DNA from 4 places in the Streptomyces chlorus genome. Region 2 is predicted to be linked to each of the others. Evidence: riboswitches for the same ligand, from Rfam matches in the RefSeq annotation. Region 2 holds a riboswitch; each other region holds the start of a gene.
The links. A riboswitch is a leader RNA that binds a small molecule or an ion and turns the genes downstream of it on or off. The one in region 2 is predicted to bind cyclic di-AMP.
Positions count from the first base shown of each region.

Region 1: another riboswitch for cyclic di-AMP. It lies ahead of ACFPZI_RS20415 (M23 family metallopeptidase); the one in region 2 lies ahead of ACFPZI_RS05265 (transglycosylase SLT domain-containing protein).
Region 3: another riboswitch for cyclic di-AMP. It lies ahead of ACFPZI_RS30575 (M23 family metallopeptidase); the one in region 2 lies ahead of ACFPZI_RS05265 (transglycosylase SLT domain-containing protein).
Region 4: another riboswitch for cyclic di-AMP. It lies ahead of ACFPZI_RS03015 (transglycosylase family protein); the one in region 2 lies ahead of ACFPZI_RS05265 (transglycosylase SLT domain-containing protein).

Region 1 is NZ_JBHSOA010000042.1:259,124-266,364, reverse strand. It holds gene ACFPZI_RS20425 (M16 family metallopeptidase) at 294-1,706, shown strand; gene ACFPZI_RS20420 (M16 family metallopeptidase) at 1,703-3,091, shown strand; cyclic di-AMP (ydaO/yuaA leader) riboswitch at 3,347-3,509, shown strand; gene ACFPZI_RS20415 (M23 family metallopeptidase) at 3,522-4,295, shown strand; partial or broken gene ACFPZI_RS20410 (GntR family transcriptional regulator) at 4,553-5,294, shown strand; gene ACFPZI_RS20405 (HPr family phosphocarrier protein) at 5,507-5,788, opposite strand; gene ACFPZI_RS20400 (bifunctional acetate--CoA ligase family protein/GNAT family N-acetyltransferase) at 6,001-7,241, shown strand, end outside.
Region 2 is NZ_JBHSOA010000009.1:197,247-204,487, forward strand. It holds gene ACFPZI_RS05255 (GNAT family N-acetyltransferase) at 1-128, opposite strand, end outside; gene ACFPZI_RS05260 (HAD family hydrolase) at 383-1,252, shown strand; gene ACFPZI_RS05265 (transglycosylase SLT domain-containing protein) at 1,299-1,790, opposite strand; cyclic di-AMP (ydaO/yuaA leader) riboswitch at 1,794-1,958, opposite strand; gene ACFPZI_RS05270 (polyprenyl synthetase family protein) at 2,652-3,662, shown strand; gene ACFPZI_RS05275 (LolA family protein) at 4,018-5,280, shown strand; gene ACFPZI_RS05280 (ATP-binding cassette domain-containing protein) at 5,400-6,362, shown strand; gene ACFPZI_RS05285 (ABC transporter permease) at 6,349-7,241, shown strand, end outside.
Region 3 is NZ_JBHSOA010000084.1:13,385-20,625, forward strand. It holds gene ACFPZI_RS30565 (MBL fold metallo-hydrolase) at 1-118, opposite strand, end outside; gene ACFPZI_RS30570 (SGNH/GDSL hydrolase family protein) at 380-1,165, opposite strand; gene ACFPZI_RS30575 (M23 family metallopeptidase) at 1,453-2,409, opposite strand; cyclic di-AMP (ydaO/yuaA leader) riboswitch at 2,412-2,576, opposite strand; gene ACFPZI_RS30580 (tyrosine-protein phosphatase) at 3,098-3,895, shown strand; gene ACFPZI_RS30585 (DUF6126 family protein) at 3,971-4,093, opposite strand; gene ACFPZI_RS30590 (helix-turn-helix domain-containing protein) at 4,090-4,713, opposite strand; gene ACFPZI_RS30595 (aspartate aminotransferase family protein) at 4,823-6,238, opposite strand; partial or broken gene ACFPZI_RS30600 (transketolase C-terminal domain-containing protein) at 6,235-7,203, opposite strand.
Region 4 is NZ_JBHSOA010000005.1:93,502-100,742, forward strand. It holds gene eno (phosphopyruvate hydratase) at 36-1,325, opposite strand; gene ACFPZI_RS03015 (transglycosylase family protein) at 1,669-2,430, opposite strand; cyclic di-AMP (ydaO/yuaA leader) riboswitch at 2,435-2,603, opposite strand; gene ACFPZI_RS03020 (transglycosylase family protein) at 2,912-3,904, opposite strand; gene ACFPZI_RS03025 (cytochrome P450 family protein) at 4,233-5,519, opposite strand; gene ACFPZI_RS03030 (nucleoside triphosphate pyrophosphohydrolase) at 5,607-6,596, opposite strand; gene ACFPZI_RS03035 (SurA N-terminal domain-containing protein) at 6,681-7,241, opposite strand, start outside.

The DNA of each region.
Region 1 (7,241 bases), on a different contig from region 2:
GCCGGCAGGGTACGCGCACCTCTCACCGGCGTCGCCGGCGGGGCCGCCGGCGCGTGTCGGCACCGGGTGCCCACCTCGTACGCCCCGTGATCCCGTATGTACCGAGGTCCCGTGCGCCCCACGAACCCCGTGCGTACCGTGCCGTCCCACCCGTACCCACGGTTCTCGCTCTCGGCGTACCCGGTCCCGTCCGGGAACTTCGCCAGTGCTCCGCACGCTTGCATACAGTGGCAGGACCGGCACAAACGGCGGATGCGACGACCGCCTCCGCGATCGAAGGGACGTACATGCCCATGGGTCACACGGCCACCGCCCAGGCAGGCTCCGGCAGCCTGACAGCGACCGAGCACCGGCTGTCCAACGGCCTGCGCGTGGTGCTCTCCGAGGACCATCTGACCCCCGTCGCGGCGGTGTGCCTCTGGTACGACGTCGGTTCGCGTCACGAAGTCAAGGGCCGCACCGGCCTGGCTCACCTTTTCGAGCACCTCATGTTCCAGGGGTCCGGGCAGGTGAAGGGCAACGGCCACTTCGAACTGGTCCAGGGCGCCGGAGGCTCGCTCAACGGCACCACCAGCTTCGAGCGGACCAACTACTTCGAGACCATGCCGACCCACCAGCTGGAACTCGCCCTCTGGCTCGAGGCCGACCGCATGGGCTCCCTGCTGGCCGCCCTGGACGAGGAGTCCATGGAGAACCAGCGGGACGTCGTCAAGAACGAGCGCCGCCAGCGCTACGACAACGTCCCCTACGGCACGGCTTTCGAGAAGCTGACCGCCCTCTCCTACCCGGCCGGCCACCCGTACCACCACACGCCCATCGGCTCGATGGCGGACCTGGACGCGGCCACCCTGGAGGACGCCCGCGCCTTCTTCCGCACGTACTACGCGCCGAACAACGCCGTGCTCTCCGTCGTCGGTGACATCGACCCGGAGCAGACACTCGCCTGGATCGAGAAGTACTTCGGCTCCATCCCGTCCCACGACGGCAAGCCCGAGCCCCGCGACGGCTCGCTGCCCGGGATCATCGGCGAGGAGCTGCGTGAGCTCGTCGAGGAGGAGGTCCCCGCGCGTGCGCTGATGGCCGCCTACCGGCTGCCCGAGGACGGCACACGCGCGAGCGACGCGGCGGACCTGGCGCTCACCGTCCTCGGCGGCGGTGAGTCCTCGCGGCTCTACAACCGGCTGGTGCGACGGGACCGTACGGCCGTGGCGGCCGGATTCGGCCTGCTGCGGCTGACCGGGGCGCCCTCCCTGGGCTGGCTGGACGTGAAGACGTCCGGTGACGTGGAGGTACCCGTCATCGAGGCCGCGATCGACGAGGAGCTCGCCCGGTTCGCCGAGGAGGGCCCCACGGCCGAGGAGATGGAGCGCGCCCAGGCGCAGCTGGAGCGCGAGTGGCTGGACCGGCTCAGCACCGTCGCCGGCCGGGCCGACGAGCTGTGCCGGTACGCCGTCCTGTTCGGCGACCCGCAGCTCGCCCTCACCGCCGTCGGGCGCATCCTCGACGTGACCGCCGAGGACGTCCGGGAGGTCGCCAAGGCCCGCCTGCGTCCCGACAACCGCGCGGTGCTCGTCTACGAGCCCGTTGCCCCCGGGGCCGGGGAGTCCGAAGAAGCCGCAGCCGCCGGCACCGAAGAAGCCGCAGCCGCCGGCACCGAAGAAGCCGCGGCCGCCGGCACCGACGAGAACGAGGAGACGGCGAAGTGACCGAGCTCGCCACGATGGACTTCCACCCCCAGCCGCAGGCGGGCGAGGCCCGGCCCTGGGCCTTCCCGGCCCCCGAGCGCACCGCCCTCGGCAACGGTCTGACGGTGCTGCGCTGCCACCGCCCCGGCCAGCAGATCGTCGCCGTCGAGGTGCTGCTCGACGCGCCCCTGGAGGCCGAACCGGCCGGGCTCGACGGTGTCGCCACGATCACCGCGCGGGCGTTCTCCGAGGGCACCGACAAGCACTCCGCCGAGGAGTTCGCCGCCGAACTGGAGCGCTGCGGCGCCACCCTGGACGCCTACGCCGACCACCCCGGCATCCGTCTGAGCCTCGAGGTGCCGGCCTCACGGCTCACCAAGGGGCTCGGGCTGCTCGCCGACGCCCTCAGGGCACCCGCGTTCGCCGACAGCGAGATCGAGCGCCTCGTCCGCAACCGCCTCGACGAGATCCCGCACGAGCTGGCCAACCCGTCCCGCCGCGCGGCGAAGGAACTCTCCAAGGAGCTGTTCCCGGCGACGTCGCGCATGTCCCGCCCGCGCCAGGGCACCGAGGAGACCGTCGCCGGCATCGACTCGACGGCCGTACGCGCCTTCCACGAGAAGCACGTCCGCCCCGCGACCGCCACCGCGGTGGTCGTCGGCGACCTCACCGGCACCGACCTGGACGAGCTGCTCGGCGACACCCTTGGCGTCTGGACCGGATCGTCCGCCCAGCCGCGGCCCGTTCCGCCGGTCACCGCCGACGACTCCGGCCGGGTCGTGATCGTGGACCGCCCCGGCGCCGTACAGACACAGTTGCTCATCGGCCGCGTCGGAGCGGACCGGCACGACCGCGTGTGGGCCGCGCAGGTGCTCGGCACCTACTGCCTCGGCGGCACTCTCACCTCCCGCTTGGACCGCGTCCTGCGCGAGGAGAAGGGCTACACCTACGGCGTACGGTCGTTCGGCCAGGTCCTGAGGTCCGCCCCGGACGGCACCGGCGCGTCGCTGCTCGCCATCAGCGGCTCCGTCGACACCCCGAACACCGGCCCCGCCCTGCAGGACCTGTGGACGGTGCTGCGCACCCTCGCCGCCGAGGGCCTCACCGACGCCGAGCGTGACGTCGCCGTACAGAACCTGGTGGGTGTGGCGCCGCTCAGGTACGAGACCGCCGCGGCCGTCGCCGGCACCCTGGCCGACCAGGTGGAGCAGCATCTGCCCGACGACTACCAGGCCGAGCTGTACCGGCGGCTCGCCGCCACAGGCACCGTGGAGGCGACCGCGGCGGTGGTGAACGCCTTCCCGGTGGACCGACTCGTGACCGTCCTGGTCGGCGACGCGGCGAAGATCAAGGAGCCCGTCGAGGCGCTCGGCATCGGCGAAGTCACCGTCGTGGCCGCCGAATAGACGGCCCGTCAGCGGCCGGGACGCCGCTGAGAGGCAGTCCGCGGGGGCCCCGTGGGCACCCGGCGGAGCGCACGCGCGCGTGGCCCTGGTGGCGTGAAAGTCACCAGGGCCCGCTTATGCCCGAATTGGGGCGGGAAGTGCATGTCTGCCCTGTGGGATGCGCTACAAAAGCCGGGATCAGTTTGGGGATTGAAGGATGCCCCGCTTAGCTTCATGCGGTCTGTTCGTCGGGCAGTGCGCCGCACCCGCGGCACCGGACAGTCATCGCCGAGTCCCCGTACGGCGCGAGCCAGGGGAGCCGGGGACCCAACCGTCCCTGAGGTGAATCGGACGCCCGCGCGTGTCGCGAGGGGGCCCGTAGGAGACCTTCCTGCTCCGAACCTGTCAGCTAACCCGGTAGGCGAGAGGGAAGGAAAGGACCACCCTGTACATGGCGTTCACCCGCGCCCCCGGGAAGCACCGTCGTCCCAGCCGTGTGCATCGCGGCACCGCCAGGGCGGCGGGCGTCGCGGCCCTCACCACCACCGGTGTCATCGGCTCCCTCGCGGCTCCGGCGCTCGCCGCCGAATCCGCCGCGGAACAGACCGGCCTCACCCCCGTGATCACCCTGGGCGACGAGGCCGCCGCCCAGGTCGACGCCCAGGCGGCTGCCCAGCACGAGGCCGCACGCGAGGCGGCCCAGGCCGCCGCCCGCGAAGCCGCCGAGGAAGCCGCGCGGGAGAGGGCGGCCGAAGAGGCCGAGAGGGCCCGCGAAGCCGAGGAGCGCGCCGCGCGGGAGGCCGAGCGCAAGCGCCTCACCACCTTCGTGTCCCCGATCGCGGGCTCCTACGTCTCGACCGGTTACCTGTCCGGCGGTGCCGTCTGGTCCTCCGGCAGCCACACCGGTGTCGACTTCCACGCCGCGAGCGGCACCCCCGTGCTCTCGGTCGGCATGGGCACCGTCGTCGAGGCCGGCTGGGGCGGCGCCTACGGCAACCAGGTTGTGATCAAGATGCACGACGGCACGTACACCCAGTACGGCCACCTGTCGTCCGTCGGTGTCTCGGTGGGCCAGCAGGTCACCCCGGGGCAGCAGATCGGCGTCTCCGGCGCCACCGGCAATGTCACCGGCGCGCATCTGCACTTCGAGGCCCGCACCACCGCCGAGTACGGCTCCGACATCGACCCCGTCGCGTACCTCCGCGCGCACGGCGCGAACGTCTGACCGGGCACGTACCCCCTGGCCTCCGTGTGCACCTCGACATTCGGGTGATCCCCTGACACCCCAGGTGTCCGCTTTCCGTGGAATGGCCCCGGCTCGCTCTGCGAGCCGGGGCCATCGGACTTTCCGGCGGGCGGCCCGTTGTCCAAAAAACGGACATGATTCCCGGCTCGCCGTCGGAAATTCCCGCACGTTGCAATAGAGTTATGGAGCGGGCGTCACCCGTTGATGTTATGCGGGGATTAATTCGGAGGTCGGTCATGCGTATTCCGGCGCACTCGGTGTGTACGGCGATCCGGGACGACATCGTCTCGGGTGTCTACGAGCGTGGCGGCCGGCTCACCGAGGAACTCCTCGCCCGCCGCTACGGCGTCTCGCGCGTCCCCGTCCGGGAGGGCCCTGCGCACCCTGGAGGCCGAGGGCTTCGTGGTGACCCGGCGGCACGCGGGCGCATGCGTCGCGGAACCCACCGAGCGGGAGGCCGCCGACCTGCTGGAGATGCGGCTGCTGCTGGAGCCGCTCGGAGCCTCCCGTGCCGCACAGCGCCGCACCGAGGCCCATCTGAAGGTGCTGTGCGGCCTGGTCCGGCTGGGCCAGGAGCGGGCCCGTCAGGGCCACAGCGACGACCTGCGCTCACTGGGTGGCTGGTTCCACGAGACGCTCGCCCGGGCGTCCGGCAGTCCGGCGCTGACGTCGACGCTGATCCGGCTCCGGCACAGGATCGGCTGGATGTACGAGGTGCGGGGGACGAGGGACCCCGTGGAGTGCTGGGCGGAGCACGGCGCGGTCGTGGACGCCGTGGTGCGCGGGGACGGCGAGCGCGCGCGTGCGGTCATGGTGCTGCACATCGAGCGCGCAGCCGCCGCCCACCGCCTGCGCTTCACCGCCGGGTCCGGCAGGGCTGAGCGCGCGGACAGGGCCGAGCGCGCGGACCGAGGGGCCCGCGCGGAGAGTGTGAGGAACGCGCAACATCCCGTAAACACACCGAATCTGCGCTCTTAACACGGGTGCCGTATACAAAAGGGAGTGCGATTCCAAGACATTTCTTGCTGCGCGCAAAAAGGGAAAGAGAAAGGCCCGCCCGGCGGTTCGGGCAGACCTTTCAGTGGTGTGGGTCGGCGTCTGTGAACCACGGAGCACCGCAACCATTGATTGAGGAACCCAGGCGGCGCGCAACCAATTCCGCGAGAGCGGCGCCGGTTCAGGCGCAAAAATCAGACGGTCTCGGGAAGTTCCTCGAGCCCTTCGGAGACCAGCTTCGCCAGCCGGTCCAGGGCGGCGTCGGCCCCCTCGGCGTCGGAGGTGAGGACGATCTCCTCGCCGCCCTGGGCGCCCAGGCCCAGAACGGCCAGCATGGAGGCCGCGTTGACGGGATTGCCGCCGGCCTTGGCGATCGTCACCGGGACGCCTGTGGCCGTGGCGGATCGGACGAAGATGGAGGCGGGGCGGGCGTGGAGGCCCTCGGCCCAGCCGACGTTGATGCGGCGCTCAGCCATGTGTTGCTGCCCTTCGGAGTTCATGTTGTCTAGACCAGTTTCCCATATCGTGAAGCGTGCCGGGGAGCGGTACCGGAAGCGGTACCGGAAGCGACACCAGGAGTGGCACCCGCTCACGCTCCCCGGCGGCACCGGACCGCGGCCCCGGTCCGGCCCGTGCCCCCACAGACTGCCTCGCGCCGTTGCCGTACGCGAGCCGTACTCTGGGGCCCATGCAGACCTCCTCGGACCGGCATGAATATCCCGCCCACTGGGAGGCCGACGTGGTGCTGCGTGACGGCGGTACCGCGCGCGTACGCCCCATCACCGTCGACGACGCCGAGCGCCTGGTCAGTTTCTACGAGCAGGTGTCGGACGAGTCGAAGTACTACCGCTTCTTCGCGCCTTACCCCCGCCTGTCCGCCAAGGACGTGCACCGCTTCACGCACCACGACTTCGTGGACCGGGTGGGGCTCGCGGCCACCGTGGGCGGCGAGTTCATCGCCACCGTACGCTACGACCGGATAGGCCCCGGCGGAACGCCCGCGTCGTCACCGGCGGACGAGGCCGAGGTCGCCTTCCTCGTGCAGGACGCCCACCAGGGCCGGGGCATCGCCTCCGCCCTGCTCGAGCACATCGCCGCGGTCGCCCGGGAGCGCGGTATCCGCCGGTTCGCCGCCGAGGTGCTGCCGGCCAACAGCAAGATGATCAAGGTGTTCACGGACGCCGGGTACACCCAGAAGCGCAGCTTCGAGGACGGCGTGGTCCGCCTGGAGTTCGGCCTCGAACCCACCGACCGTTCCCTGGCCGTGCAGCGGGCGCGCGAGCAGCGTGCCGAGGCCCGCTCGGTGCAGCGGCTGCTCGCCCCGGGCTCGGTCGCCGTCATAGGCGCCGGCCGCGCGCCCGGCGGCGTGGGCCGCAGCCTCCTCGACAACATCCGGGACGCCGGATTCACCGGCCGCCTGTACGCCGTGAACAAGGCCCTCCCGCAGGAGCGGAAGGAACTCGACGGAGCCGCCGGAGTGCCCGCCCACCGCTCGGTGCGGGACATCGACGGCCCGGTCGACCTCGCCGTCGTCGCGGTGTCCGCCGACGACGTCCCCGAGGTTGTGGCCGAATGCGGCGAACACGGGGTGCAGGGGCTCGTCGTCGTGTCCGCCGGGTACGCCGAAGCGGGCCCCGACGGTCGCGAGCGCCAGCGCGCCCTCGTCCGCCAGGCCCGCTCGTACGGCATGCGGATCATCGGACCGAACGCGTTCGGCATCATCAACACCTCCCCGGACGTACGCCTGAACGCCTCGCTCGCGCCGCAGATGCCGCGCCCCGGCCGCATCGGTCTGTTCGCCCAGTCCGGAGCCATCGGTATCGCCCTGCTGTCGCGCCTGCACCGGCGCGGCGGGGGAGTCACCGGTGTCACGGGCGTGTCCACCTTCGTGTCCTCCGGCAACCGGGCCGACGTCTCCGGCAACGACGT
Region 2 (7,241 bases):
GGCCGCACCCTGGACACGGCGGTGGCGAACTCCGGTTCCATGAAAGGGCTGCGCGGTGCCTCCGTCGCGGCGCGCAGCTCACGCCACCGTTCCCGCTCTCCCTCGCCGAGCTCCTCGAGCCTCAGCACACGCGTGCGTCCACTGCTCACCTGACCCCCCGATCAAGTCCCCCCTGGACACTTGTGAAGGTACCGCCCAAGACCACGAGGGCGGTAGGTAGCGGAGCATGTTGTTGCCAAGTGGTGCAGAGGCCGCGGACGGCACCCCGGGCGTGGTGCCCCGGGCGGAGCGAGCCGGGTGAGGTGAGCCGGGCGGAGCGGGACGGGCGGGGTGAGTTCGGGCGCGGTGAGTCGGGCGGGCGCGGTGTCCGTATTCTCTGATCATGGCCGCACCCACCGATTGCTCGCTCATCGCCACCGACCTGGACGGGACGCTGCTGCGCGGCGACGACACCCTCTCCGACCGCTCCCTCGCCGCACTGGCGCTGGCGGCGCGGGCCGGTGTCCGGCATCTCGTGGTGACGGGGCGCCCGGCGCCCGGAGTGCGGCCGCTCCTGGACGACCTGGGGGCCACCGGGCTCGCGGTGTGCGGACAGGGCGCGCAGGTGTACGACGCCGGCACGGACCGGATGCTGTGGTCGGTCACCCTGGACCGGGAACTGGCGGAGACCGCGCTCGGCAAGATCGAGGCCGAGGTCGGGGAGCTGTATGCCGCGGTCGACCAGGACGGGGTGGACGGGCTCACCCTGATCGAGCCGGGCTATCTGATGCCGCACCCGACGCTGCCCGCCGTGCGGGTCGAACGGCGGGACGATCTGTGGGTCCGGCCGATCAGCAAGGTGCTGCTGCGCCATCCCCACCTGACCGACGACGAATTGGCGGCGACGGCCCGTTCGGCGGTCGGCTCGCTGGCCACGGTCACCATGTCGGGTCCGGGCACCGTGGAACTCCAGCCGCGCGGTGTCACCAAGGCGACCGGTCTCGCGCTGGCCGCCGAGCACCTGGGGCTGGAACCCGAGCGGACCATCGCCTTCGGCGACATGCCCAACGACATCCCGATGTTCGACTGGGCGGCCCACGGGGTCGCCATGGCCAACGCGCACCCCGAACTCACGGCGGTGGCCGACGAGGTCACCACGTCGAACGAGGACGACGGCGTGGCCGTCGTCCTCGAGCGGTTGTTCGGCGGAGCGGAGGCGTACGTGCCCCCACACGTGCTGCCTCGCCCCAGGTCCGGGAGGGTGTCCCGGTAGGCCGCGGTGCCGCCGGTGTCCCGGCGTCCCGATGGGCCCGGGTGTCTCAGTAGGCGCCGAAGACGTTGTCGATGGAGCCGTAGCGGTCCGCCGCGTAGTTGCAGGCCGCCGCGATGTTCGCGACCGGGTCGAACGGGTCGAAGGCCGTGCCGGGCACGTGGTACGCCTGGAAGGTCGGGTCGATGACCTGGAGCAGGCCCTTCGACGGGGTGCCGGCCACGGCGTTGGAGTCCCACAGGTTGATGGCCTGCGGGTTGCCGGACGACTCGCGCAGGATGTTGCGGTGGATGGAGTCGTAGCTGCCGGGGATGCCGTGCTGCGCCATGACGGACAGCGACTCGCGGATCCAGCCGTCGAGGTTGTCCGGGTACGCGGTCACGGTGCCGGCGGCGGGGGCGGACGTCGCGGCAGCGGCGGGCGCGGCGGAGGCGGCGGTGGCGCCGAACAGCGGGAGGGCGACCGCCGCGACGCCGGCGACGGCGAAGGAGCGGACGAGGCGGGAGCGGCCGAAGCGGCGGGGCGGACCGGATGCGGGCATGTCTGTGTTCCTCTCCTACGCCTGCGAGGTGAGCTGTCGGGTTCGGGCGGGAGAGTGCCCGGCCGTGCCCCTGCGGGCATGGCTTCACCCCGAGCCGTTCCGGGTGCGAACCGGTCCGGCGGCTTACCTGGGTCCCCCGCTCCTGCCGTGCGTGAGTGAGTTCATTGATGGGTGGCGCGGGCGGTGGCAGGATTCGGCGTCCGCCCGACAGGCCGGGAACGTATGCGAGTGCACTTGTCGGGAACAAGTGCGACCGTCACAGATCATGCTGCTTGATCTTGCATTGGGGTGTTTGGGGCGCTTGCCCCTTTGCGGTTGCCAAGGGTCAACTCGCTCTCGGGGCAAGGGGAATCGCCGGTGTGTGCGAGGGGTGGGCGTGCCGGGGTGCGCGTGACGTACTTCACTGGCCGTATCGCGTGGGCATATTTGCCACCAGAGGGGATTTACTTGGCAATTACGGCAAATCGGTCGCCTGGGCAGGCAGGATGGTCTGCGTGCCGGATCGCGTGCCGGATCCCGGTTCGGGATGCGGTTCGGGGCGCGGCCCGGACGGCGGCCCGGACGGCGGTCTGGGCTGGGGTCGGATCGTGGTTCGGGTGCGTCCCGAGGGTGGGCTGTCGTGCCTGAAAGGCGAGGAATATTCTTTATTGCCAACTGATCAGAAACGATCGGATTGTGATCCGATATAGGAGGGTGCCGTGAGACGCGGTGCACGCGTGCGCAGGTGAGTCTGGGGAATGTGGGTGCTGGCGGTGATCGAAACATGACCGGATACGCTGACTCGAGTGATGTCAGCGACCTATCGACAAACTTTGCAAGACGTCTAAGAGCCAGTGGACACCAGCAGACAGGAGACCCCTCGTGACCGTCGTCGGGCCGTTCGGGCTGAGCGTGCGGGACCAGGCTCTGGAGGCCGATGTCCAGGCCGGAATGACGGCTGTCGAAGAAGGGCTGCTCGAGGCCACGAAGAGTGAGGTCCCCTTCATCACCGAGGCCGCCCAGCACCTGGTGCGGGCCGGTGGCAAGCGGTTCCGGCCCCTGCTCGTGATGCTCGCCGCCCAGTTCGGCGACCCCTACACTCCCGGCGTCGTGCCGTCAGCCGTGGTCGTGGAGCTGACCCACCTGGCCACGCTGTACCACGACGACGTGATGGACGACGCCGCCGTACGGCGCGGGGTGCCCAGCGCCAACACCCGCTGGGGCAACTCCGTCGCGGTCCTCACCGGCGACTTCCTGTTCGCGCGCGCGTCGCACATCCTGGCCGATCTCGGACCGGAGGCCGTACGGGTGCAGGCCGAGGCGTTCGAGCGGCTGGTCACCGGTCAGATCCTGGAGACCGCGGGGCCGCAGGACGGCCGGGACCCGGTCGACCACTACCTGGACGTCCTCGGCGGCAAGACCGGCTCGCTGGTCGCCGTCGCCTGCCGGTTCGGCGCCATGATGTCCGGCGCGGACGACACGGTCGTGGACGTGCTGACCCAGTACGGCGAGCGACTCGGGGTGGCCTTCCAGCTCGCCGACGACGTCCTGGACATCGCCTCCGACTCCCACGAGTCCGGCAAGACCCCTGGCACCGACCTGCGTGAGGGCATCCCGACGCTGCCCGTGCTGCGGCTGCGCGAGCGGGCGGCCCGGCTGGGGCTGGCCGAGGACATCGCCCTGTGCGAGTTGCTCGACTCCGACCTCAGCGACAACGCCCGGCACGCCGAGGCGCTGCGGCTGCTGCGCGCCCACCCCGCGCTGGAGCAGGCCCGCCGGGACACCGTGCGCTATGCGCAAGAGGCGCGCTCGGCGCTGGCTCCGTTGCCGGAGTGCGAGTCGAGGACGGCCCTGGTCGAGCTGTGCGACGCGGTGGTGCACCGGGCCGGCTGACCCGCCTCCCGTCCCACGCCGCCGCCCGCCGCCCGTGGCCCTCCGCCTGCCGCCCCTTCGGCGTTCGCCCGGACCCTCACCGGCCCTCACCGGCCCTCACCGGCCCTCACCGGCCCTCACGGCAGCGCCCTCCGACCCCTACTGGTCGGGGGGCAAAACAGCGCCTCGTGTCATACCGCAGCAGTACACGGAGTTGCGTCCGGGGTCTGACGCATCTGCCCGCCGGGTTTGGTCAGATGGAACACGACGGACATCACCACTCCTCACCGATTCGGGTGAGAATGGCGGCTCAGGGTGTGACTGGTGCGAGCGACACGAGACGCAGGCCGCCGCCGACCACGGAGGTAGGGCACACATGGCACCGTACGAATCCGACGACACGACGACCGCTCGTGAGGCCGGCGAGCCGGGCGCGGGCCGGAGAAGGGCGACGCGGTACATCGTCCCGGTCACGGTGATGGGAGTGGCGGCCGCGACCATCGGGCTCGTCCCCGCGATCGCCGACTCCGGCGACCCGGACCTGCCGAAGATCACCGCCGCGCAGCTGATCGAGAAGATCGCCCAGTCGGATGTCGAGCAGCTGTCCGGCACCGTGAAGATCACCACTGACCTCGGGCTGCCGGACCTCGGCGGCCTGGAGAGCAGCCTGGCCTCCGGCGCCATGGGCCGGGGGGAGGGCGGCGGTTCCTCCGCCGACCCGACGGCCAAGCTCACCGAGCTGGCCTCCGGCACGCACACCCTGCGCATCGCGGCCGACGGCCCCGACCGGCAGAAGGTGTCGCTGCTCGGGAACGCCTCCGAGTACAGCCTGATCCACAACGGCAAGGACGTCTGGGGCTACGACAGCGAGTCCAACGAGGTCTTCCACAGCACCACCGAGGAGTCCGCCGGGGACAAGGACCGGGAGCACCAGCCTCCGGCCACGCCGAAGGACTTCGCCGAGGAGGCGCTGAAGTCGGTCGACGACACCACGTCCGTCACCGTCGACGGCACCGCGCAGGTGGCCGGCCGGGACGCGTACAAGCTGGTCGTCAAGCCCAAGCAGTCCGGCTCCACGGTCGGCGCCATCAGCATCGCGGTGGATCACAGGACCGGTACGCCGCTGAAGTTCACGCTGACCCCGGCGAGCGGCGGTGCCGCCGTCGTGGACGTCGGCTTCACCAAGGTCAGCTTCGACCGGCCGGCCGCGTCGACCTTCGACTTCACCCCGCCCAAGGGCGCCAAGGTGACCGAGGAGGGCGAGCTGGGCAGCGGTGAGAAGGACAGTGGTGAGAAGGGAAGCGGTGAGAAGGGCAGGGAGCACGGGAAGCCGGAGGGCGCCCCGAAGTCCGAGGAGGACCTGGCCAAGGGCCTCGACGGGCTGAAGGTGCTCGGCGAGGGCTGGAACTCCGTCGCCACCTTCGACACCGGCGGCGAGGGCGGTCTGCCGACCGGCTCCGGAGGCGGTGACCTCGACGGCTTCCTCGGCTCGCTCGGCGACCAGGTGAAGGGCGAGTTCGGCACGGGCACCGTGTTCAGTACCCGCCTGGTCAACGCCCTGTTCACCGAGGACGGCAAGGTCTACGTGGGCACCGTCACCAAGGACGCGTTGGTGAAGGCGGCCAACGAGGGGAAGTAACCCGGGGAAGTAACCCGGGGAAGTGACGAGGCGAAGTATCGGGGGGGAGCAGGGGAAGCGACGGGCGCCACGGGGGAACGGCGCCACGGGGAACAGCACGACAGGGAACGAGGGAGCTGATGGGCGAGGCGTCCGCCACGCGGAGCACGGGTGACGGCGTCATCGTCACCCGCGCGCTCACCAAGCGCTACCGCGGCGGACAGTTCGCCGTCGACGGTCTCGATCTGACCGTCCCGACGGGCAGCGTCTTCGGCTTCCTCGGTCCCAACGGCTCCGGCAAGACCACCACCATCCGCATGCTGATGGGCCTGATCGAGCCCACCTCGGGCACGGCGCACGTCCTGGGTCGGCCCATGCCGCGCTCCGCGCGCGCCGTGCTCCCGCGGGTGGGCGCCCTCATCGAGGGCCCCGCCCTGTACGGCTTCCTCTCCGGCCGCGACAACCTCCTGCGCTACGACGCCGCCGACCCGACCGCCGATCCGCGCACCCGGCACGCACGCGTCGCCGCCGCCCTGGACCGGGTGGGCCTCACGGCCGCCGCGGGCAAGAAGGCGAAGGCGTACTCCCTCGGCATGAAGCAGCGCCTCGGGCTGGGAGCGGCCCTGCTCCAGCCCCGTCGACTGCTCGTCCTGGACGAGCCGACCAACGGACTCGACCCGCAGGGCATGCGGGAGATCCGCGCCCTGGTACGGGAGTTGGCGTCGGACGGCACGACCGTCTTCCTCTCCTCGCACCTGCTCGACGAGATCGAGCAGGTGTGCACGCATGCCGCCGTGATGGCGCGCGGCCGGCTGCTCACCCAAGGACCCGTCGCCGACCTGGCCGCGGGCAGCCGAGGCCGGCTGGTGGTGACCACACCGGACCCGGCGGACGCGGCGCGGGTGCTGAAGGAGAAGGGGATCGGCGATGTCGTGGTCACCGACGACCGGGTGACCGGTGAGGTGCCCGAGCGCGACCTCGCCGAGGTGAACGCCGCGCTGGTGACGGGCGGCGTCCGGGTGCGCGGCTTCGGGGTCGAACGGGCCTCGCTGGAGGACGCGTTCGTGGCGCTGACCGGGGAGGGTTTCGATGTCGCGGGCTGAGAGTGTCCGGGAGCCGGAGGGGGCAGCGGGGCCGGAACCACGGGGAGTTCCGGGTGAACCGGACAGGCCGGGGACGCGGACCGTGCGCGCCCTCGGGGCCTTCGGTCTGTTCCGCAGCGAACTACTGACCACCTTCCGGCGCTGGCGCACCCTCGCCCTGCTCGGGGTCCTGGCCGCCGTGCCGGTCCTGGTCGGGATCGCCGTGAAGATCGAGACCGGTGACGGTTCCGCGGCCGGCGGCGGGGGAGGGGGCGGCGCGGGGCCGGCCTTCATCTCGCAGATCACCAACAACGGCCTGTTCCTGGTCTTCACCGCGCTGGCGGCCACGCTGCCGTTCTTCCTGCCCATGGCGATCGGTGTGGTCGCGGGCGACTCCCTCGCCGGCGAGGCGAACGCCGGCACCCTCCGCTACCTCCTCGTCGCCCCCGCCGGCCGTACCCGGCTGCTGCTCACCAAATACGCCACCGTCATCGCCTTCTGCCTGGCCGCCACTCTCGTGGTGGCCCTCTCCGCCCTGGCCGTGGGGGCGCTCCTGTTCCCGCTCGGCGACCTCACGACCATCTCCGGCACCCGGATCGGCTTCGCGGAGGGACTGGGCAGAGCCCTGCTGATCGCCCTGGTCGTCGCCGCGTCGCTGATCGGGGTAGCGGCGCTCGGCCTGTTCGTGTCCACGTTGACCAGCAGCGGCATCGCGGCGATGGCGACGACGGTGGGGCTGCTGATCACCGTCCAGATCCTCGACCAGATCCCGCAGCTCGACGCCCTCCACCCGTACTTCTTCTCCCACTACTGGCTGTCCTTCGCCGACCTGATGCGCGAACCGGTCTACTGGGACGACCTGACGAAGAACCTCGGCCTCCAGGCCCTGTACGCGCTGGT
Region 3 (7,241 bases), on a different contig from region 2:
CGTCCCGGTAGTGCGGGGACCTGCGGATGCGCGCCATGCGCTCACCGGTGGGGTCCGCGCCGAAGGCCGCGGGCCGTAGCGCACGGAGCCCGGAGCTCTGGGAACGGGTACCGGCCACAATGCCTCCAAGTGGAGTCGGTCAGACATTCCATTATGTGTGGCCGGTCCGGCCCCGGGACGCCTCACCGACCGGAAAGCGCCCCGGGGCCGCGCACGTCGTCCACCGCCCCGGCACCTGACCGGTGTGACGGCGTGACCAGGGTGCGGTTGAGCGTGGCGGCGGCGCTCGGGGTGAGCACCGCACGCGTACTCCCTCACTTCTCGACGAAGGAAAAGCTGGTGGCCGCCGCCTCCCCCACTCCCGCCCTCGCGCCCCGCGTCATGCCACCGAGGCGATGCGCTCCTTGATGTCGTCCGGGGACAGCATGCCCTTCGCCGTCACGTGGTCCCCCGACGACTCCCCGCGCAGCCTGCGCCCCATCCACGGCACCAGGTACTCGCGTGCCCAGTGGACATTGTCCCGCCGGACGTCGAGGCTGCCGCGCGGCGGCAGCGGGGGCCATGCCTGCTCCGGGTCTGCCGGGGTGTCCAGGCCGAGGGCCTGTCCCGCGCGGAGCGCCACGCGTGTGTGCCCCTCGGGCGACAGGTGCAGCCGGTCGGTGTCCCAGGCCCTGCGGTCCTGGATGCTCCTGAGGGACCAGAGGTCGAGCACCGGACAGCCGTACCGGTCGGCGACGGCCCGCACATGTCCGTTGTAAGTGGCGATCTTGCCACGCAGATGCCTGAGCAGGGGCACACCACGGGTGTCGAACCCGGTCGTCACCAGAACTGTGCCGGAGACCGCCGCGAGCGTGGCGATCGCCCGCTCGAAACGCTCGGCCACTTCGTCCGGATCGCTGCCGGGGCGCAGGATGTCGTTGCCGCCCGCACAGAACGAAACCAGTGCGGGGGCCAATTCGACGGCCCGCGGAAGCTGGTCGGCCATGATCTGGTCGAGCAGTTTTCCGCGCACCGCGAGATTTGCGTACCGGAAGTCGCCTTCGGGACGCCGGTCGGCGAGAAGTATCGCGAATCGGTCGGCCCAGCCGACGAACGCCCCGTCGGGGCCGGGGTCGCCGACGCCCTCGGTGAAGCTGTCCCCCACCGCCACGTACGACCCGATCACTGCCTTGCTGTCTTTCTTCGAATCGTCTGCCACAACCGGACATGATTCACCTTCGAATGTGACCTACGCGACCGTAGGAAGGCATTGACGGGCGGTGAGATAAGCCACTCGCAAAGCATTGGCCAATCCGGAATAGCCCTCCGGGCGGGGACGTTGACCGGCGAGCGACGTGACGCACGGAACACCCCCGGCGCTCCCAGCACTCCCTCGCTACGGGCGCACCGAAGGCCGGACCCCGGGATCGGGGTCCGGCCTTCGGTGGCGCGTCAGGCAGGTTGCCTCGGGGGTCAGCCGATGGAGACGCCCTTGCCGCGGAGGTAGGAGACCGGGTCCACGTCCGAGCCGTAGTTCGGCGTGGTGCGGATCTCGAAGTGCAGGTGCGGGCCGGTCGAGTTGCCGGTGGAGCCCGAGAGGCCGACCTGCTGGCCGCCGCTCACGGTCTGGCCGGCGGAGACGGACAGCGAGGACAGGTGGGCGTACTGGGCGTAGTGGCCGTCGTTCAGCTTGATGACGACCTGGTTGCCGTACGAGCCGGCCCAGCCGGCGGAGACGACGGTGCCCGCGCCCACGGCCTTCAGGGAGGTGCCGGTCGGAACGGCGAAGTCGACACCGGTGTGGTAGCCGCTGGACCACATGCTGCCGGCCACCTTGTAGGCGGTGCCGAAGCCGCCGCCGGGCACCGGCGAGCTGTAACCGGAGGCGGTCGCGACCTGGTTCGCGGTGGTCGAGCCGGAGGAGGACTTCGGCGCGGACTGCTCGGGGGCCGCCCCGGCCGTCGACGGCTTCGCCGCGGAGGACGGAGCGGATGAAGAGGACCTCTCGGGAGAAGAGGACTTCTTCTGTGCGCTGGTCGCGGTGGCCTTGCCGTCGACCGAGAGTTTCAGACCGGGGTGGATGAGCGACGGGTCGCCGCCCACGGCCTCGCGGTTGTCGGAGTAGAGCTGCTTCCAGCCGCCGTCGACGTTCTCGGACTCGGCGATCTTCGCCAGGTAGTCGCCGCCCTTCACGATGTACGTGCGGGCGTCGCCGTTCTTGTTGTCGTCGGCCTGCACGCCGTCAGACGTCTTACCGGCGACGGAATACGACTGGACGGCCTTTTCCGGTGCGGCCTGCGGAGTGGCGGCGTTCGCTCCGGTGGCGCCGAGAAGCGGCAGGGCGAGTACGGCGCCACCGGTTCCGGCGACGGCGATGGAACGGGTGAAACGAAAAGCGCTGGGACGGCGGTGCTTACCCTTTGCGGGCATGACGAATTCCTCTCCGGCGCCTACGAGGTGAGCTGTCGGGTGCGGACTGGAGATGCCCGGCCGCGCCGAAAGCGCGACTTAACCCCAAGCCGTTCCGGAGACCGGAACAGGCAGTCGTACCTGTGGGTCCCCCGCTCCTGCCATATACGGGTCAGAGTGTGAAGGTTCCGGACAGCGGCAGGATTAGGCGTCCGTCCGGATTGATGGCGAACGTAGGCGACCGAGAAGCAAAGGGACAAGCGCGATCTTCCGAGCGAAGGCGCTTTTTCGTGATCCATTGACCTGAAAATCGTCACCCAGAGTCGCACCGGGATTTCGGCACCCCCCGAATCCCCTTGCGAAATATCGGAATTACGTGAACATGGCGACAGCACATCGTCACCTCTATGACGATGCTCACCACCCCATTCCCATCTCCCCTTCTATCGGGGCACGTTATGGCGAAACGCCCTAAAGGGGCAGAACGCACCAATAGGGAAATATTGGATGATTCGGCCGGGTCGGTCCGGGGGCCCGGCACGGGTCCGTCCGCGCCGGGGACTCCACACCGGCGGCTCCACCGGGACAGCCCCGTCTCCACTCCGACGGCCCCGTCGCCAACTCATTGCCCCTGCCGGGCATGTCGTATCGTCGGGTGACACCCGCCGACGCCGACGCGCCGGCGGCGCAGAGTGGGAGAGGGGCCCCCGTGACGCAGCAGATCCCGTCGACCGAACCCGAGCTCACCGGAGTGCGCAATTTCCGTGATGTGGGCGGCCTGCCGACCGTCGACGGCCGCCGAGTGCGACACGGGGTGCTGTTCCGCAGCGGCCATCTCGCACACGCCACCGAGGAGGACGCCGCCTTCCTGTCCTCCCTGGGACTGCACACCGTCTTCGACTTCCGCAACGCAGCCGACCACAAGCTGGACGGGCGGGACATCGAACTGCCCGGCGTGCGCAATGTGAATCTGCCGCTGAGCGACCCGGCCGACGGCGCCACGTTCTGGAGGATGGTCCGCGACGGGGACCTGGACCAGCTCCGCTCGATCCTCGCCGGCGACAAGGGGGCGGAGCGGATGATCGCCTCGTACCGCATGACGGTGAGGCAACGCACCGCCGAGCACTCCCGGGTGCTGATCTCGCTCGCCGAGGAGTGTGTGCCCGCGCTGATGCACTGCGCGGCGGGCAAGGACCGCGCGGGCCTGTCGGTGGCGGTGACGCTGCTCGCGCTGGGCGTGGAACGGGACGCGATCTTCGACGACTATCTGAAGTCCAGCGCCGCGCACCGCCGCTACAAGGTGCGCCGCAGCGGCACCTCCGCCTCGGCCTACTCCCCCGAGGTCATGGAGCTGCTCGACCCTCTGTTCGACGCCCGCGCCGAGTATCTGTCGGCCGCGCTGGAGACGATCGAGGAGACCTGGGGCGGCGTGGACCCCTACCTCGAGCAGGCGCTCGGGCTCACCCCCGAGAACCGGGAGCGGCTGCGCGAGCGCATGCTGGACTGAGCGATCCCCCGGTCGAGCAGGTGCTCGACCGGGGGATCACGGGATCGCTCGGCTCCTGCTGTGTTCGACCGGGGGCTACTGCTTCGCGCCCAGCTCGAACAGCAGATAGATGAAGCCCGCGAAGAGGTGCCCCACCACCACGTAGACGAACAGCCTCACCCACAGGGCGCGGGGAAACTTCTCCTCCATGTCTTTCATGACACATCTCCTTGGGTGGGGCCCAGGCACAGGGCGGCCGTGGGACTCTGCAGCAGGGTATGGACGAACAGCAGCTCGACCCCGTCGGGGTCCTCGGCGGCGATACGGTGCGGGGTCAGCGAGTCGAAGTGCGCGCTGTCGCCCGGGGCGAGGCGGTGCAGGGCGTCCCCGAGGCGCAGCCGCAGCCGCCCCTTGAGGATGTACAGCCACTCCTCGCCCGGGTGGACCCGCACGATGTCGCCCTGGGCCCCATACGGGACCTGGACCCGCAGGGCCTGCATCCCGCGCCCGGGGGAACCGGCCTGCCAATACGTCCAGCCGCCCGCGGAGGTCGGCTCCATGTCGCCGACGCGCGTCACCGCCTCACGGGCGGCGGTCGTCTCACCGAGCAGTTCGGAAACCGTCGTACCGTAGATGCGGGCGAGGGAGAGCAGCATCGGCAGCGAGGGCTGGCGCTGTCCGGTCTCCAGCCGGGAGAGATGGGCGGGCGACAGTCCCGCGTCGCGGGCGGCGGCCTCCAGTGTCAGGGAGGCCCGGCGCCGGAGGGCGCGCAGCTGCGGGGCGACCGCGGGAAGCGCGGCGGCCGGTTCGACCGACGGCTCGGCCTCGGGGGAGCTCATGACTCCATTCAGCCGCTTTCTTGCCTGTGAGGCAAATTCCTTGCCTCACAGGCAAAAGTCGGGGACCAGGTGCGGGCGTCGCCGTCTCACCGTTCGGCGACCGCCTGCTTCACCGTTCGGCGACCGCCTGCTTCACCAGTGTCCTGCCGAACTCCCATACCAGACCGCCGTCATGGGCATCGTCCATGACCGCGGTGAAGGCATCCACGAACCGGTCCACCTCCCGCTCGCCGATGATCAACGGCGGGATCAGCTTGATCACCTCCAAGTGGTCGCCGGAGACCTGGGTGAGGATCCTGTGCTTCTGCAGCAGCGGGACGACCACCATCTGCGCGAAGAGTCCCTTCCGCGCTGCCTGCAGCATGGCCCAGCGGCCGCGCAGCTTCAGCGACCGCGGCCGGCCGAACTCGATACCGATCATCAGGCCCCGCCCACGGACGTCGGCGAGCAGCTCGTACGTGTCGACGAGGGCCGCGAGCCGGGACCGCAGCAGTTCCCCGGTGGCCCGGACGTTCGCGACGATCTGCTCGTTCTCCATGACCGCCAGCACCGCGAGGCCGGCGGCCATGGCCTGGGCGTTGCCCCCGAAGCTGGCCGAGTGGACCAGCACCCGGTCCATCGACGAGTAGACCTTGCGGAAGATCCAGTCCTTGCCGAGCGTGGCCCCCACCGGCACATAGCCGCCGGAGAGCGCCTTGGCCACGCACACCAGGTCCGGTTCGACCCCTTTCTCGTGCTGGTAGGCGTAGAAGTCGCCGGTCCGTCCGAGTCCGGTCTGCACCTCGTCGACGATCAGCAGCGCCTTGTGCCGGTGCAACAGCTCCTGGGCGGCGCGCAGATAGCCGGGCGGGGCCGCGTGCACACCCTTGCCCTGGATGGGCTCCACGATGAGGGCGGCGACGTCGCCCTTGGCCAACTCCCGCTCCAGCGCTTCCACATCACCCAGGGGTACGGCCGTGTCGGGCAGCAGCGGGGCGAATCCGTCCCGGAAGCCGGACTCGCCGTTGACGGACAGAGAGCCGGTGGTCAGCCCGTGGAAGGCGTGCGCGCAGTACAGGACGCGGGGCCTGCCGGTGGCGCGGCGGGCGAATTTCAGCGCGGTCTCGACCGCCTCCGTGCCGCTGTTGCCGAAGAACACCCGGTCCAGATGAGGACTGTGGGTGAGCAGTTTCTCGGCCAGCAGTCCGGGCAGCGGCGGGCAGTCGAAGCGGGTGAGATCGGCGAGCGAGGCGTCGAGGACGTCGTGCAGCGCCTTGCGGACCACGGGGTGGTGGCGCCCCAGGCCCATCACCCCGAATCCGGCGAGCATGTCCAGGTGGTCGTTGCCGTCCGCGTCCCAGAAATGGGCGCCCTCGGCGCGTTCGTAGACCTTGTCGAAGCCGATGGTGTGCAGCATGCGCGGGAGCTGGTGGTTGAGGTGTCTGGTGTGCAGCTCGTAGCGTTCGGCTCCGCGCTCGGCCAGCAGCGCGCCGAGGTCGAAGTCCCCGGCCCGCGACGGCTCCGGAGCGGACTCCGCGGTGGTCATGGCTGTTGCTCCCGTTGTTTCTCGGACGGTTCGCTCGGGGACTGCCGCTCCTGGCCCACGGCCAGGCTCGCGCCGATCCGGCCGGCTATCTCGACGGGCGTCAGGCCGATGTCCGCCAGCACCTCACCGCGCTTGGCGTGCGTGAGGAACTGCTCCGGAATGCCGAACCGCCGTACCGGTACATCGACATCCGCGTCGCCCAGCGCCAGCGCCACGGCCGAACCCACGCCCGCCGCACGGCTGTTGTCCTCGCCGATGGCCACGAGCCGGTGCCGCGCGGCCTGTTCGACGAGTTCGGGAGCGATGGGTTTGACCCAGCGCGGATCGACCACGGTGCACCCGATGCCGCGTGCCTCGAGCAGTTCGGCGGCCTGGAGGCAGACGGGCGCCATGACGCCGACCGACACCAGCAGCACCTCGGGATCGTCGGCGCGGTGCAGCATGTCCGTGCCGCCGATCCGGTCGAGCGCCGGGACGGCCGGGCCCACGGACTCCTTGGGGAACCGCAGCAGCGTCGGCGCGTCGTCGACGGCGACCGCCTCCCGCAACTGGGCACGCAGCTGGTCGGCGTCGCGTGGTGCGGCGATGCGCAGACCGGGCACGACCTGGAGGATCGACAGGTCCCACATGCCGTTGCGCGAGGGCCCGTCGACGCCGGTGACGCCGGCCCGGTCCAGGACGAAGGTGACCCCGCAGCGGTGCTGGGCCACGTCCATCAGCAGCTGGTCGAAGGCGCGGTTGAGGAAGGTGGCGTACACGGCGACGACCGGGTGCGTGCCGTCCGTCGCCAGTCCCGCCGCGGACACGGCGGCGTGCTGCTCGGCGATGCCGACGTCCCACACCCGGTCCGGGAACCGCTCGGCGAAGGCGCCCAGGCCGACCGGATGCAGCATGGCGGCGGTGATCGCGGTCCTGGCGACCGCGTGCACCAGGAACTCCCTTATGTCTTCGGACAGTTCACCGAGTTCCGCCTCGGACAGCGCCTTCAGGTCGCGTGGTTTTC
Region 4 (7,241 bases), on a different contig from region 2:
GAGCGCCGTACCTACTGGTTCGCAGAGCGCCGTACCTACTGGTTCGCAGAGCGAAACCGCGGGAAGGCGCTGCGGCCCGCGTACACCGCGGCGTCGTCGAGGATCTCCTCGATACGCAGCAGCTGGTTGTACTTGGCGACGCGCTCGGAGCGGGCCGGGGCACCGGTCTTGATCTGGCCGCAGTTGGTGGCGACGGCCAGGTCGGCGATGGTGACGTCCTCCGTCTCACCGGAGCGGTGCGACATCATGCACTTGAAGCCGTTGCGCTGGGCCAGCTCGACGGCGTCCAGGGTCTCGGTCAGCGAACCGATCTGGTTCACCTTGACCAGCAGGGCGTTGGCCGCGCCCTCCTCGATGCCGCGGGCCAGGCGCTCCGGGTTGGTGACGAACAGGTCGTCGCCGACGATCTGGACCTTGTCGCCGAGCTTGTCGGTGAGGATCTTCCAGCCGTCCCAGTCGTCCTCGAACAGCGGGTCCTCGATGGAGACCAGCGGGTACGCCTCGACCAGCTCGGCGTAGTACTCCGTCATCTCGGCGGCGGAGCGCTCCTTGCCCTCGAAGACGTACGTGCCGTCCTTGTAGAACTCGGAGGCGGCGACGTCGAGCGCGAGGGCGATCTGCTCGCCGGGGGTGTAACCGGCTTCCTTGACGGCCTCGAGGATGAGGTCGAGGGCCTCACGGTTGGAGCCGAGGTTCGGGGCGAAACCGCCCTCGTCGCCGAGGCCGGTGGCCAGGCCCTTGCTCTTCAGTACCTTCTTCAGCGTGTGGTAGATCTCGGCGCCCCAGCGCAAGGCCTCGGAGAAGGACTCCGCGCCGATCGGGGCGATCATGAACTCCTGGATGTCCACATTGGAGTCCGCGTGCGAACCGCCGTTGAGGATGTTCATCATCGGCACCGGCAGCAGGTGCGCGTTGGGGCCGCCCAGGTAGCGGAAGAGGGGCAGGTCGCTGGCCTCGGAGGCGGCGTGGGCGACGGCCAGGGAGACGCCGAGGATGGCGTTGGCGCCGAGGGAGCCCTTGTTGTCGGTGGCGTCCAGGTCGAACATCGCCTGGTCGATCAGGCGCTGCTCGGTGGCGTCGTAGCCGACGAGCTCCGGGCCGATCTGCTCGATGACGGCCAGGACGGCCTTCTCGACACCCTTGCCCTGGTAACGGTCGGGGTCGCCGTCACGGAGTTCGATGGCCTCGAAGGCGCCGGTGGAGGCGCCGGACGGGACGGCGGCACGACCCGTGCTGCCGTCGTCGAGGCCGACCTCGACCTCGACCGTGGGGTTACCTCGGGAGTCCAGGATTTCCCGGGCTACGACGACGTCGATGGACGGCACGAGCATCTCCTTCATGGATGTGACGTGGTTCAGCGGGGCCACGGGGCCCTGCGGACCCGAGCCTATCCGGCTCGGGGCGATCGGCCATCCGGTCGGCCGCTTCACGGACAGAACCGAGAGTAAATTGTTTCCGAACGGAACAAAGGCGGTATCGGAAAACCGGGAGACGGAAAACCGGAAAACCGGGAGACCGGAGACCGGAGACCGGGTCCGGGTCCGGCACCGCGCACGAACCGGATCCGGCGTCGAACACGGAAAAGCCCCGCCCCGGCGCGTACGGGGGACACGCGCCGGGGCGGGGCAGGCACCCGTGGGGACGGGGCCAGGACCTGCGACTGCGGCCTTACTTCAGGTGCAGCTGCTGGCCCGGGTAAATGAGGTCGGCATCCTCGACGATCTCGTCGTTCAGCTTGAACAGCTTGCCCCAGCCGCCCTTGACGTCGTGCTCCGAGGCGATCGAGCTGAGGGTGTCGCCCTTGACGACCTTGTACTCACCGTCACCCTTCTCGACCTTCTCGCCGGTCGGGGTGGTGACGGTCTTCTTGGCGGCCGGACGCTCGTCGGAGCGGGAGGCCTTCTGCTCGGCGGAACGCTCGGGAGCGGCCTCGGCGCTCCGCTCCTGGGACTTCTGCTTCGGGGACTCCTGCTTCTGGGACTTCTGCGAGGAGCCGCTGTCCTGGTTGCCGGAGCTCTGGTTGCCCGAGCCCTCGGCGGAACCGCCACCGGTGTAGGCCGCGTTGGACAGGCCCGTGCCGCAGACCGGCCAGGCACCCTTGCCCTGGCCGGCGAGGACCTTCTCGGCGATCTGGATCTGCTGGGCCTTGCTGGCCTGGTCGGCGGTGCCGGCGTGCGCCGTGCCGCCGTAGCCGGCCCAGGTGGAGGCGGAGAACTGCAGACCGCCGTAGTAGCCGTTGCCGGTATTGATCGACCAGTTGCCGCCGGACTCGCACTGGGCGACGGCGTCCCACTCGGAGGCGGTGGCGGCGGAAGCGTTGCCGGCCGCCATCAGCGGGGCGGCGACAGCGACACCGGTGACGCCGGCGACGGCGATGACACGGGTGGCCTTGGACGGACGACGGTGCTTGCCCTTGCCGGAAAACAGCATGAATGGATCCCCTCACCGACGCCTACGAGGTGAGCTGTCGGGTTCGGGCCGGTTGAGTTGCCCGGCCGCGTCCCTCACGGGACGCGGCTTCACCCCAAGCCACATCCGGCTTTCTCCACCGGATTTGGCGCCTACCTTGGGTCCCCCGCTCCTGCCTACGGCGCATGACGCGACGACTGTTCCCGTGCTGCCACTGGCAGGATTCGGCGTGGCGGCAGCCGGGGCCCGCGATGGCGAGCGGTCCTGACCGTAGACACGCGCTCGGCGGATTATCAAAGACGATCAGGGCTTCTGAGACCTATCTCTCATCGCCTTTAAATCAGACATTCTTCGCGAATCATGACCTCAACTGGCCCCGTCGACACGCTTTTTCGCACGCCGACCCAACTGCCGCCCAGTCACCACTCAACCGGTGCCCAGCTACCGCTCAGCCCTGCCGCCCGGCCGGGAAAGGCCCGCACGCCCAGCCGGCACCCGGATGTCAGCCGTTGTCCGACTCGAACCCGAACGAAAGCGTCTGACCGGGAAGGATGAGGTTCGAGGCGGCCGCGCCCAGGATCTCGTCCCCTCCGCTGTACTGGGCGAGCCATCCGCCGCCGAGGGCAAGGGAGTCGGAGGCGGCCGAGGAGCCGCTCCCGGAGCCCGCGCCGGAGTCGCTCGACGGGGACGAACTGCCAAGGCCGCGCGTGAAGCCGAGACCGCCGCGCGAAGCGTGCCGGCCGGAGGATCCGGCGTCACGGTCCTCACGCACCTCTTCCTCGGCGTTGGCGCCGCGGTGACGGCCGCCGCCGGAGTCCTCGCCGCCAGCCGAGGCCGAAGCGTCGACCTTCTGCTCGGACTTGTCCGATTCCTCACCCTTGGCCGAGGCCGAAGGAGAGGGGGAAGCGGAGGAGGAAGCACTGGGGCCGGCCGATCCACCCTTCTCCCCCTCTTTCCCCTCCTTCCCCTTCGCCTTGCCCTCCGTGGCGTCCTCCGCGTCCGCCGAGGAGTCGGAGGACTGCGACGGCGACGGGGTGGCGGTCCTTTCGGAACCGGGCTTGGCCGACGAGCCGTCCTCCACGCCGGTGTCCACGCCGGTGTCCACGCCGGGCACGGACGATTCCTGGTTCAGTCCCCCCAGCAGCCCACAGGCTCTCCACGCGCCGACACCCTGGTCGGCGAGGATCTTCTCGGCCACCGCTATCTGCTGGCCCCGGCTGGCCTGGTCGGCGCTGGTCGCGTAGTCGAGGCCGCCGTACTTCTCCCAGGCCTCCTGGGTCAGTTGCAGACCGCCGTAGTAGCCGTTGCCGGAGTTCTGGCTCCAGGAGCCGCCGGACTCGCACTCGGCGACCCGGTCCCAGGTCGAGCCGTCGGCCGCGCTGGCCGCGCCGGCCCCGAGAAGGGGAATCGCGATGGCCGAGCCGGTCACTCCGGCCGCGACGAGAAGAGCCGGAGCCTGGCGGGGGCGGCGGTGACGACCATTGCCGGAGAGCATGCGGAGACCTTTCGCAGGACAACAGTTACTCGCACGGCGGTTCGAACTGCGCTGCTGTGAAAGCGAGGTGCCGTGCTTGATGGGTGAACGTATCCGCAGTCGAACGTCTGTCACAAGTTAATGCCGCGCAGATCACACTAAGATCACAGAGCTGAGTGAGCGTCACCTTTACCTCGCTCCTACCAAGGCTCGACAGACCGTGTCCGAAGGGGGCCTGACGGTCACCTGCACGGTGGCCGACGGGCATTTCGAGGGCTGCCCGGGGGCCGGTTCGAAGACCTTCCGGGGCATTTCGGAGGACGTCGAGCGCTTCCCCTCATGGGCGAAATCACTTCGGTGGCGGGGTGAATCGCACCGGCAGTGTGCGCAGTCCGCGCATGATGAGGCCGCCGCGCCAGCGCAGTTCGGCCGGGTCCGCCGCGAGTTCAAGGTCCGGCAGACGGGTCAGCAGCGTGGCGAGCGCGGTCTGGCCCTCCAGGCGGGCCAGTGGGGCGCCGAGGCAGTAGTGGATGCCGTGGCCGTACCCCAGATGCTGGTTGTCGCGCCGTGCGAGGTCGAGCGCGTCGGGGTCGGCGAACCGCTCCGGATCGCGGTCCGCGGCGGCCAGGACGACGAGGACCGGGTCACCGGCCGAGATGTGCTGCCCGCCGAGGGTGAGCGCCTCGGTGGCGAACCGCCAGGTGGCCAGCTCCACGGGCCCGTCGTAGCGCAGAAGTTCCTCCACTCCGGTCTCCAGCAGCCCGCGCTCGCCGGCGGCGAGGGACGTCTGCAGGCGCTCACGCTGCCCCGGGTGGGTGAGGAGGGCGTAGGTGCCGTTGCCGATCAGATTGACGGTGGTCTCGAAGCCGGCGAACAACAGGATGAACGCCATGGCGGCGGCCTCGTTCTCGGTGAGGTGCTCACCGTGGTCGGAGGCACGGATCAAGCCGGAGATGAGGTCCTCGCCGGGGGCGGCTTCGGCGGGCAGTGCCTCGCGCTTGCGGTGGATCAGGTCGGCCAGGTAGCCGCGCATCTTCTTCACCGACCGGGCGACGCCGCCCCTGGGACCTCCCTGGTGACGGATCATCATGCCCGCCCAGTCCCGGAAGTCGTCCTGGTCCTCGCGGGGAACGCCGAGCAGGTCGCAGATGGCGTAGATGGGGAGCGGGAAGGCGAAGTCGTGGATGAGGTCGGCGGAACCGCTGTCCGCGAACCGGTCGATGAGCCCGTCGGTGAGCTCCTGCACCCGGGGCGCGAACTCGGCGATACGGCGCGGTGTGAACGCCTTGCTGACCAGCCTGCGCAGCCGGGTGTGGTCCGGCGGGTCGATGTTGAGCAGATGCGTCATCAGCTCGGCCTTGCGCTCACCGGGGATGCCGGTCCTGCCCTTGGCGTGGGCGGGCTCGTCGTGGTGCGCCGGGTTCTTGGAGAGGCGGGGGTCGGCGAGGGTCAGCTTGGCGTCGGCGTAACGGGTGACCAGCCAGGCCTCCACCCCGCTGGGCAGCCGCGTCCGGTGCACGGGAGCGTGCTCCCGGAGCCACGCGTACGCGGGGTAGGGGTCGCTCGCGAACTCCCAGGTGAAGAGTTCGGGGGCACCGTTCTCGGGCTGGGGCTGGGGCTGGGGCTGGTCGGTCACCGCTCGACCGTATCCGGCGGCACACGGGCGCGGGGAGGCACGCCCTGCTCACGCGACGGGTATCCGGCGGCACGCGGGCGGGTGCGCCTATTCCCCCACGCCCTCCGCGGCCCGTATCGCGTCCCGGTAGGTCCGAGCGGCCGCGCGCAGCGCCGCCTCCGGGTCGGCGCCCTCCGCCTCGGCCCGCACCGCGAGGGCGAGCAGTTCGTAGCCGATGCCGTCCGCCCGGGGCAGGGGGACGTCCAGCCCGGCCGTGCGGACGCGGGAGGCGAGTTTGGCGGCGAGGGCCAGGCCGGGCTGGCCGAGGGGTACGCCCTCGGTGACCGAGGTGCGCCGCTTCTCGACCGCCTTGGTGCGCAGCCAGTGCGCCTTGACCTCCTCGGGGGTGGTCGCCGTCTCGTCGCCGAAGACATGGGGGTGGCGGTGGATGAGCTTGGCGACGATGCCGCCGGCCACGTCGTCGACGGAGAAGGGCTCCTCGGGATGCTCCTCGGCTATCCGGGCGTGGAAGACGACCTGGAGGAGGACATCGCCCAGTTCCTCGCACAGTTCGTCCCGGTCGCCCTCCTCGATCGCCTCGACGAGTTCGTACGCCTCCTCGATGCCGTACTTCGCCAGGCCCTTGTGGGTCTGCTGGGAGGACCAGGGGCACTCGGCGCGGATGCGGTCCATGACCTGGACGAGGTCGAGCAGGCGGGCGCCGGGCAGGTCGTAGGAGGCGGGGAGCAGTTCCAGCTCCGGCATCGGGACGCGGCCGGTGCCGGCGAGGCGGGCCAGACCGTCGGTCAGGGCGGGCTCGCCCTCGCCTGTCGCCACGACCACCACCGTCCGCCCGCCGGCGCAGGCGTCGACCAGGTCCTCGGCGGCCGGGGACGCCTCCTCGACCGGTATGCCCGCCTCGCGCAGATACGGCAGCTGCGGGTGGGCGCCGTCCGCGCACAGCACCTTGTCGGCCGCGTGCAGGGTCTGCCAGGCGGGCCAGGACAGCAGGCCGGGCGCGACGCGGTGGCTGGTGGTGAGCAGGACGATGCGGCCGGTCGGGGCCGCAGAGGGTGCCGCGGGGCTGATTGCGTTCACGATCCGAAACTAACCCACGGCGCCGCCGGCCCCCGAAAGTTGTCCACAGGGGGACCGGCCCGGTCTGAAAGTACGCCTGGCACGTCAGGCGACCGGCTGGGCTCCGGCTGCCCCCGTGACCTCGCGCACCCACGGGGTCACGGCGTCGACGCGGCTGCTCTTCTCGTCGTCCCAGCTGCCGTAGCGCGGGTTGAGGTCGACGTCGAGCTTCTTGCTCGCCTCGGACAGTGCCTGCCAGAACTCGGGCCTGCTGGTGTCGGTGCCGAGCCCCTGGGCGAGCTTCTGGGCCTGGAGCTGAAGGCGGAGGTTGTCGTCGAGCCGCTGCGGCGGGATGCCGTACTGCTGCAGCCAGGTCGACTCCAGTGCCTCGGCCCCGCCGGCCTGCTCCTCCAGACCGAACCGCATTCCCTGGATCTCCTTGGGGGTGACCGTCACGCCGGCGTCGCGCGCGGCGTGCTCCAGCACCCGGTCCAGGACCATGCCGTGCAGGGTGTCGCGGGTGAGGCTGCCGGTGCGGGCGATGGCCTGCGCGTACTGGGCCTCGCCCGGCACCGCCTCCTGCTGGGCCACGCGGATCTCGTTGACCCGGTTCTCCAGCTGCGACACCGTGATCCGCTGGCCGCCCACGACGGCCGCCGCTCCGGG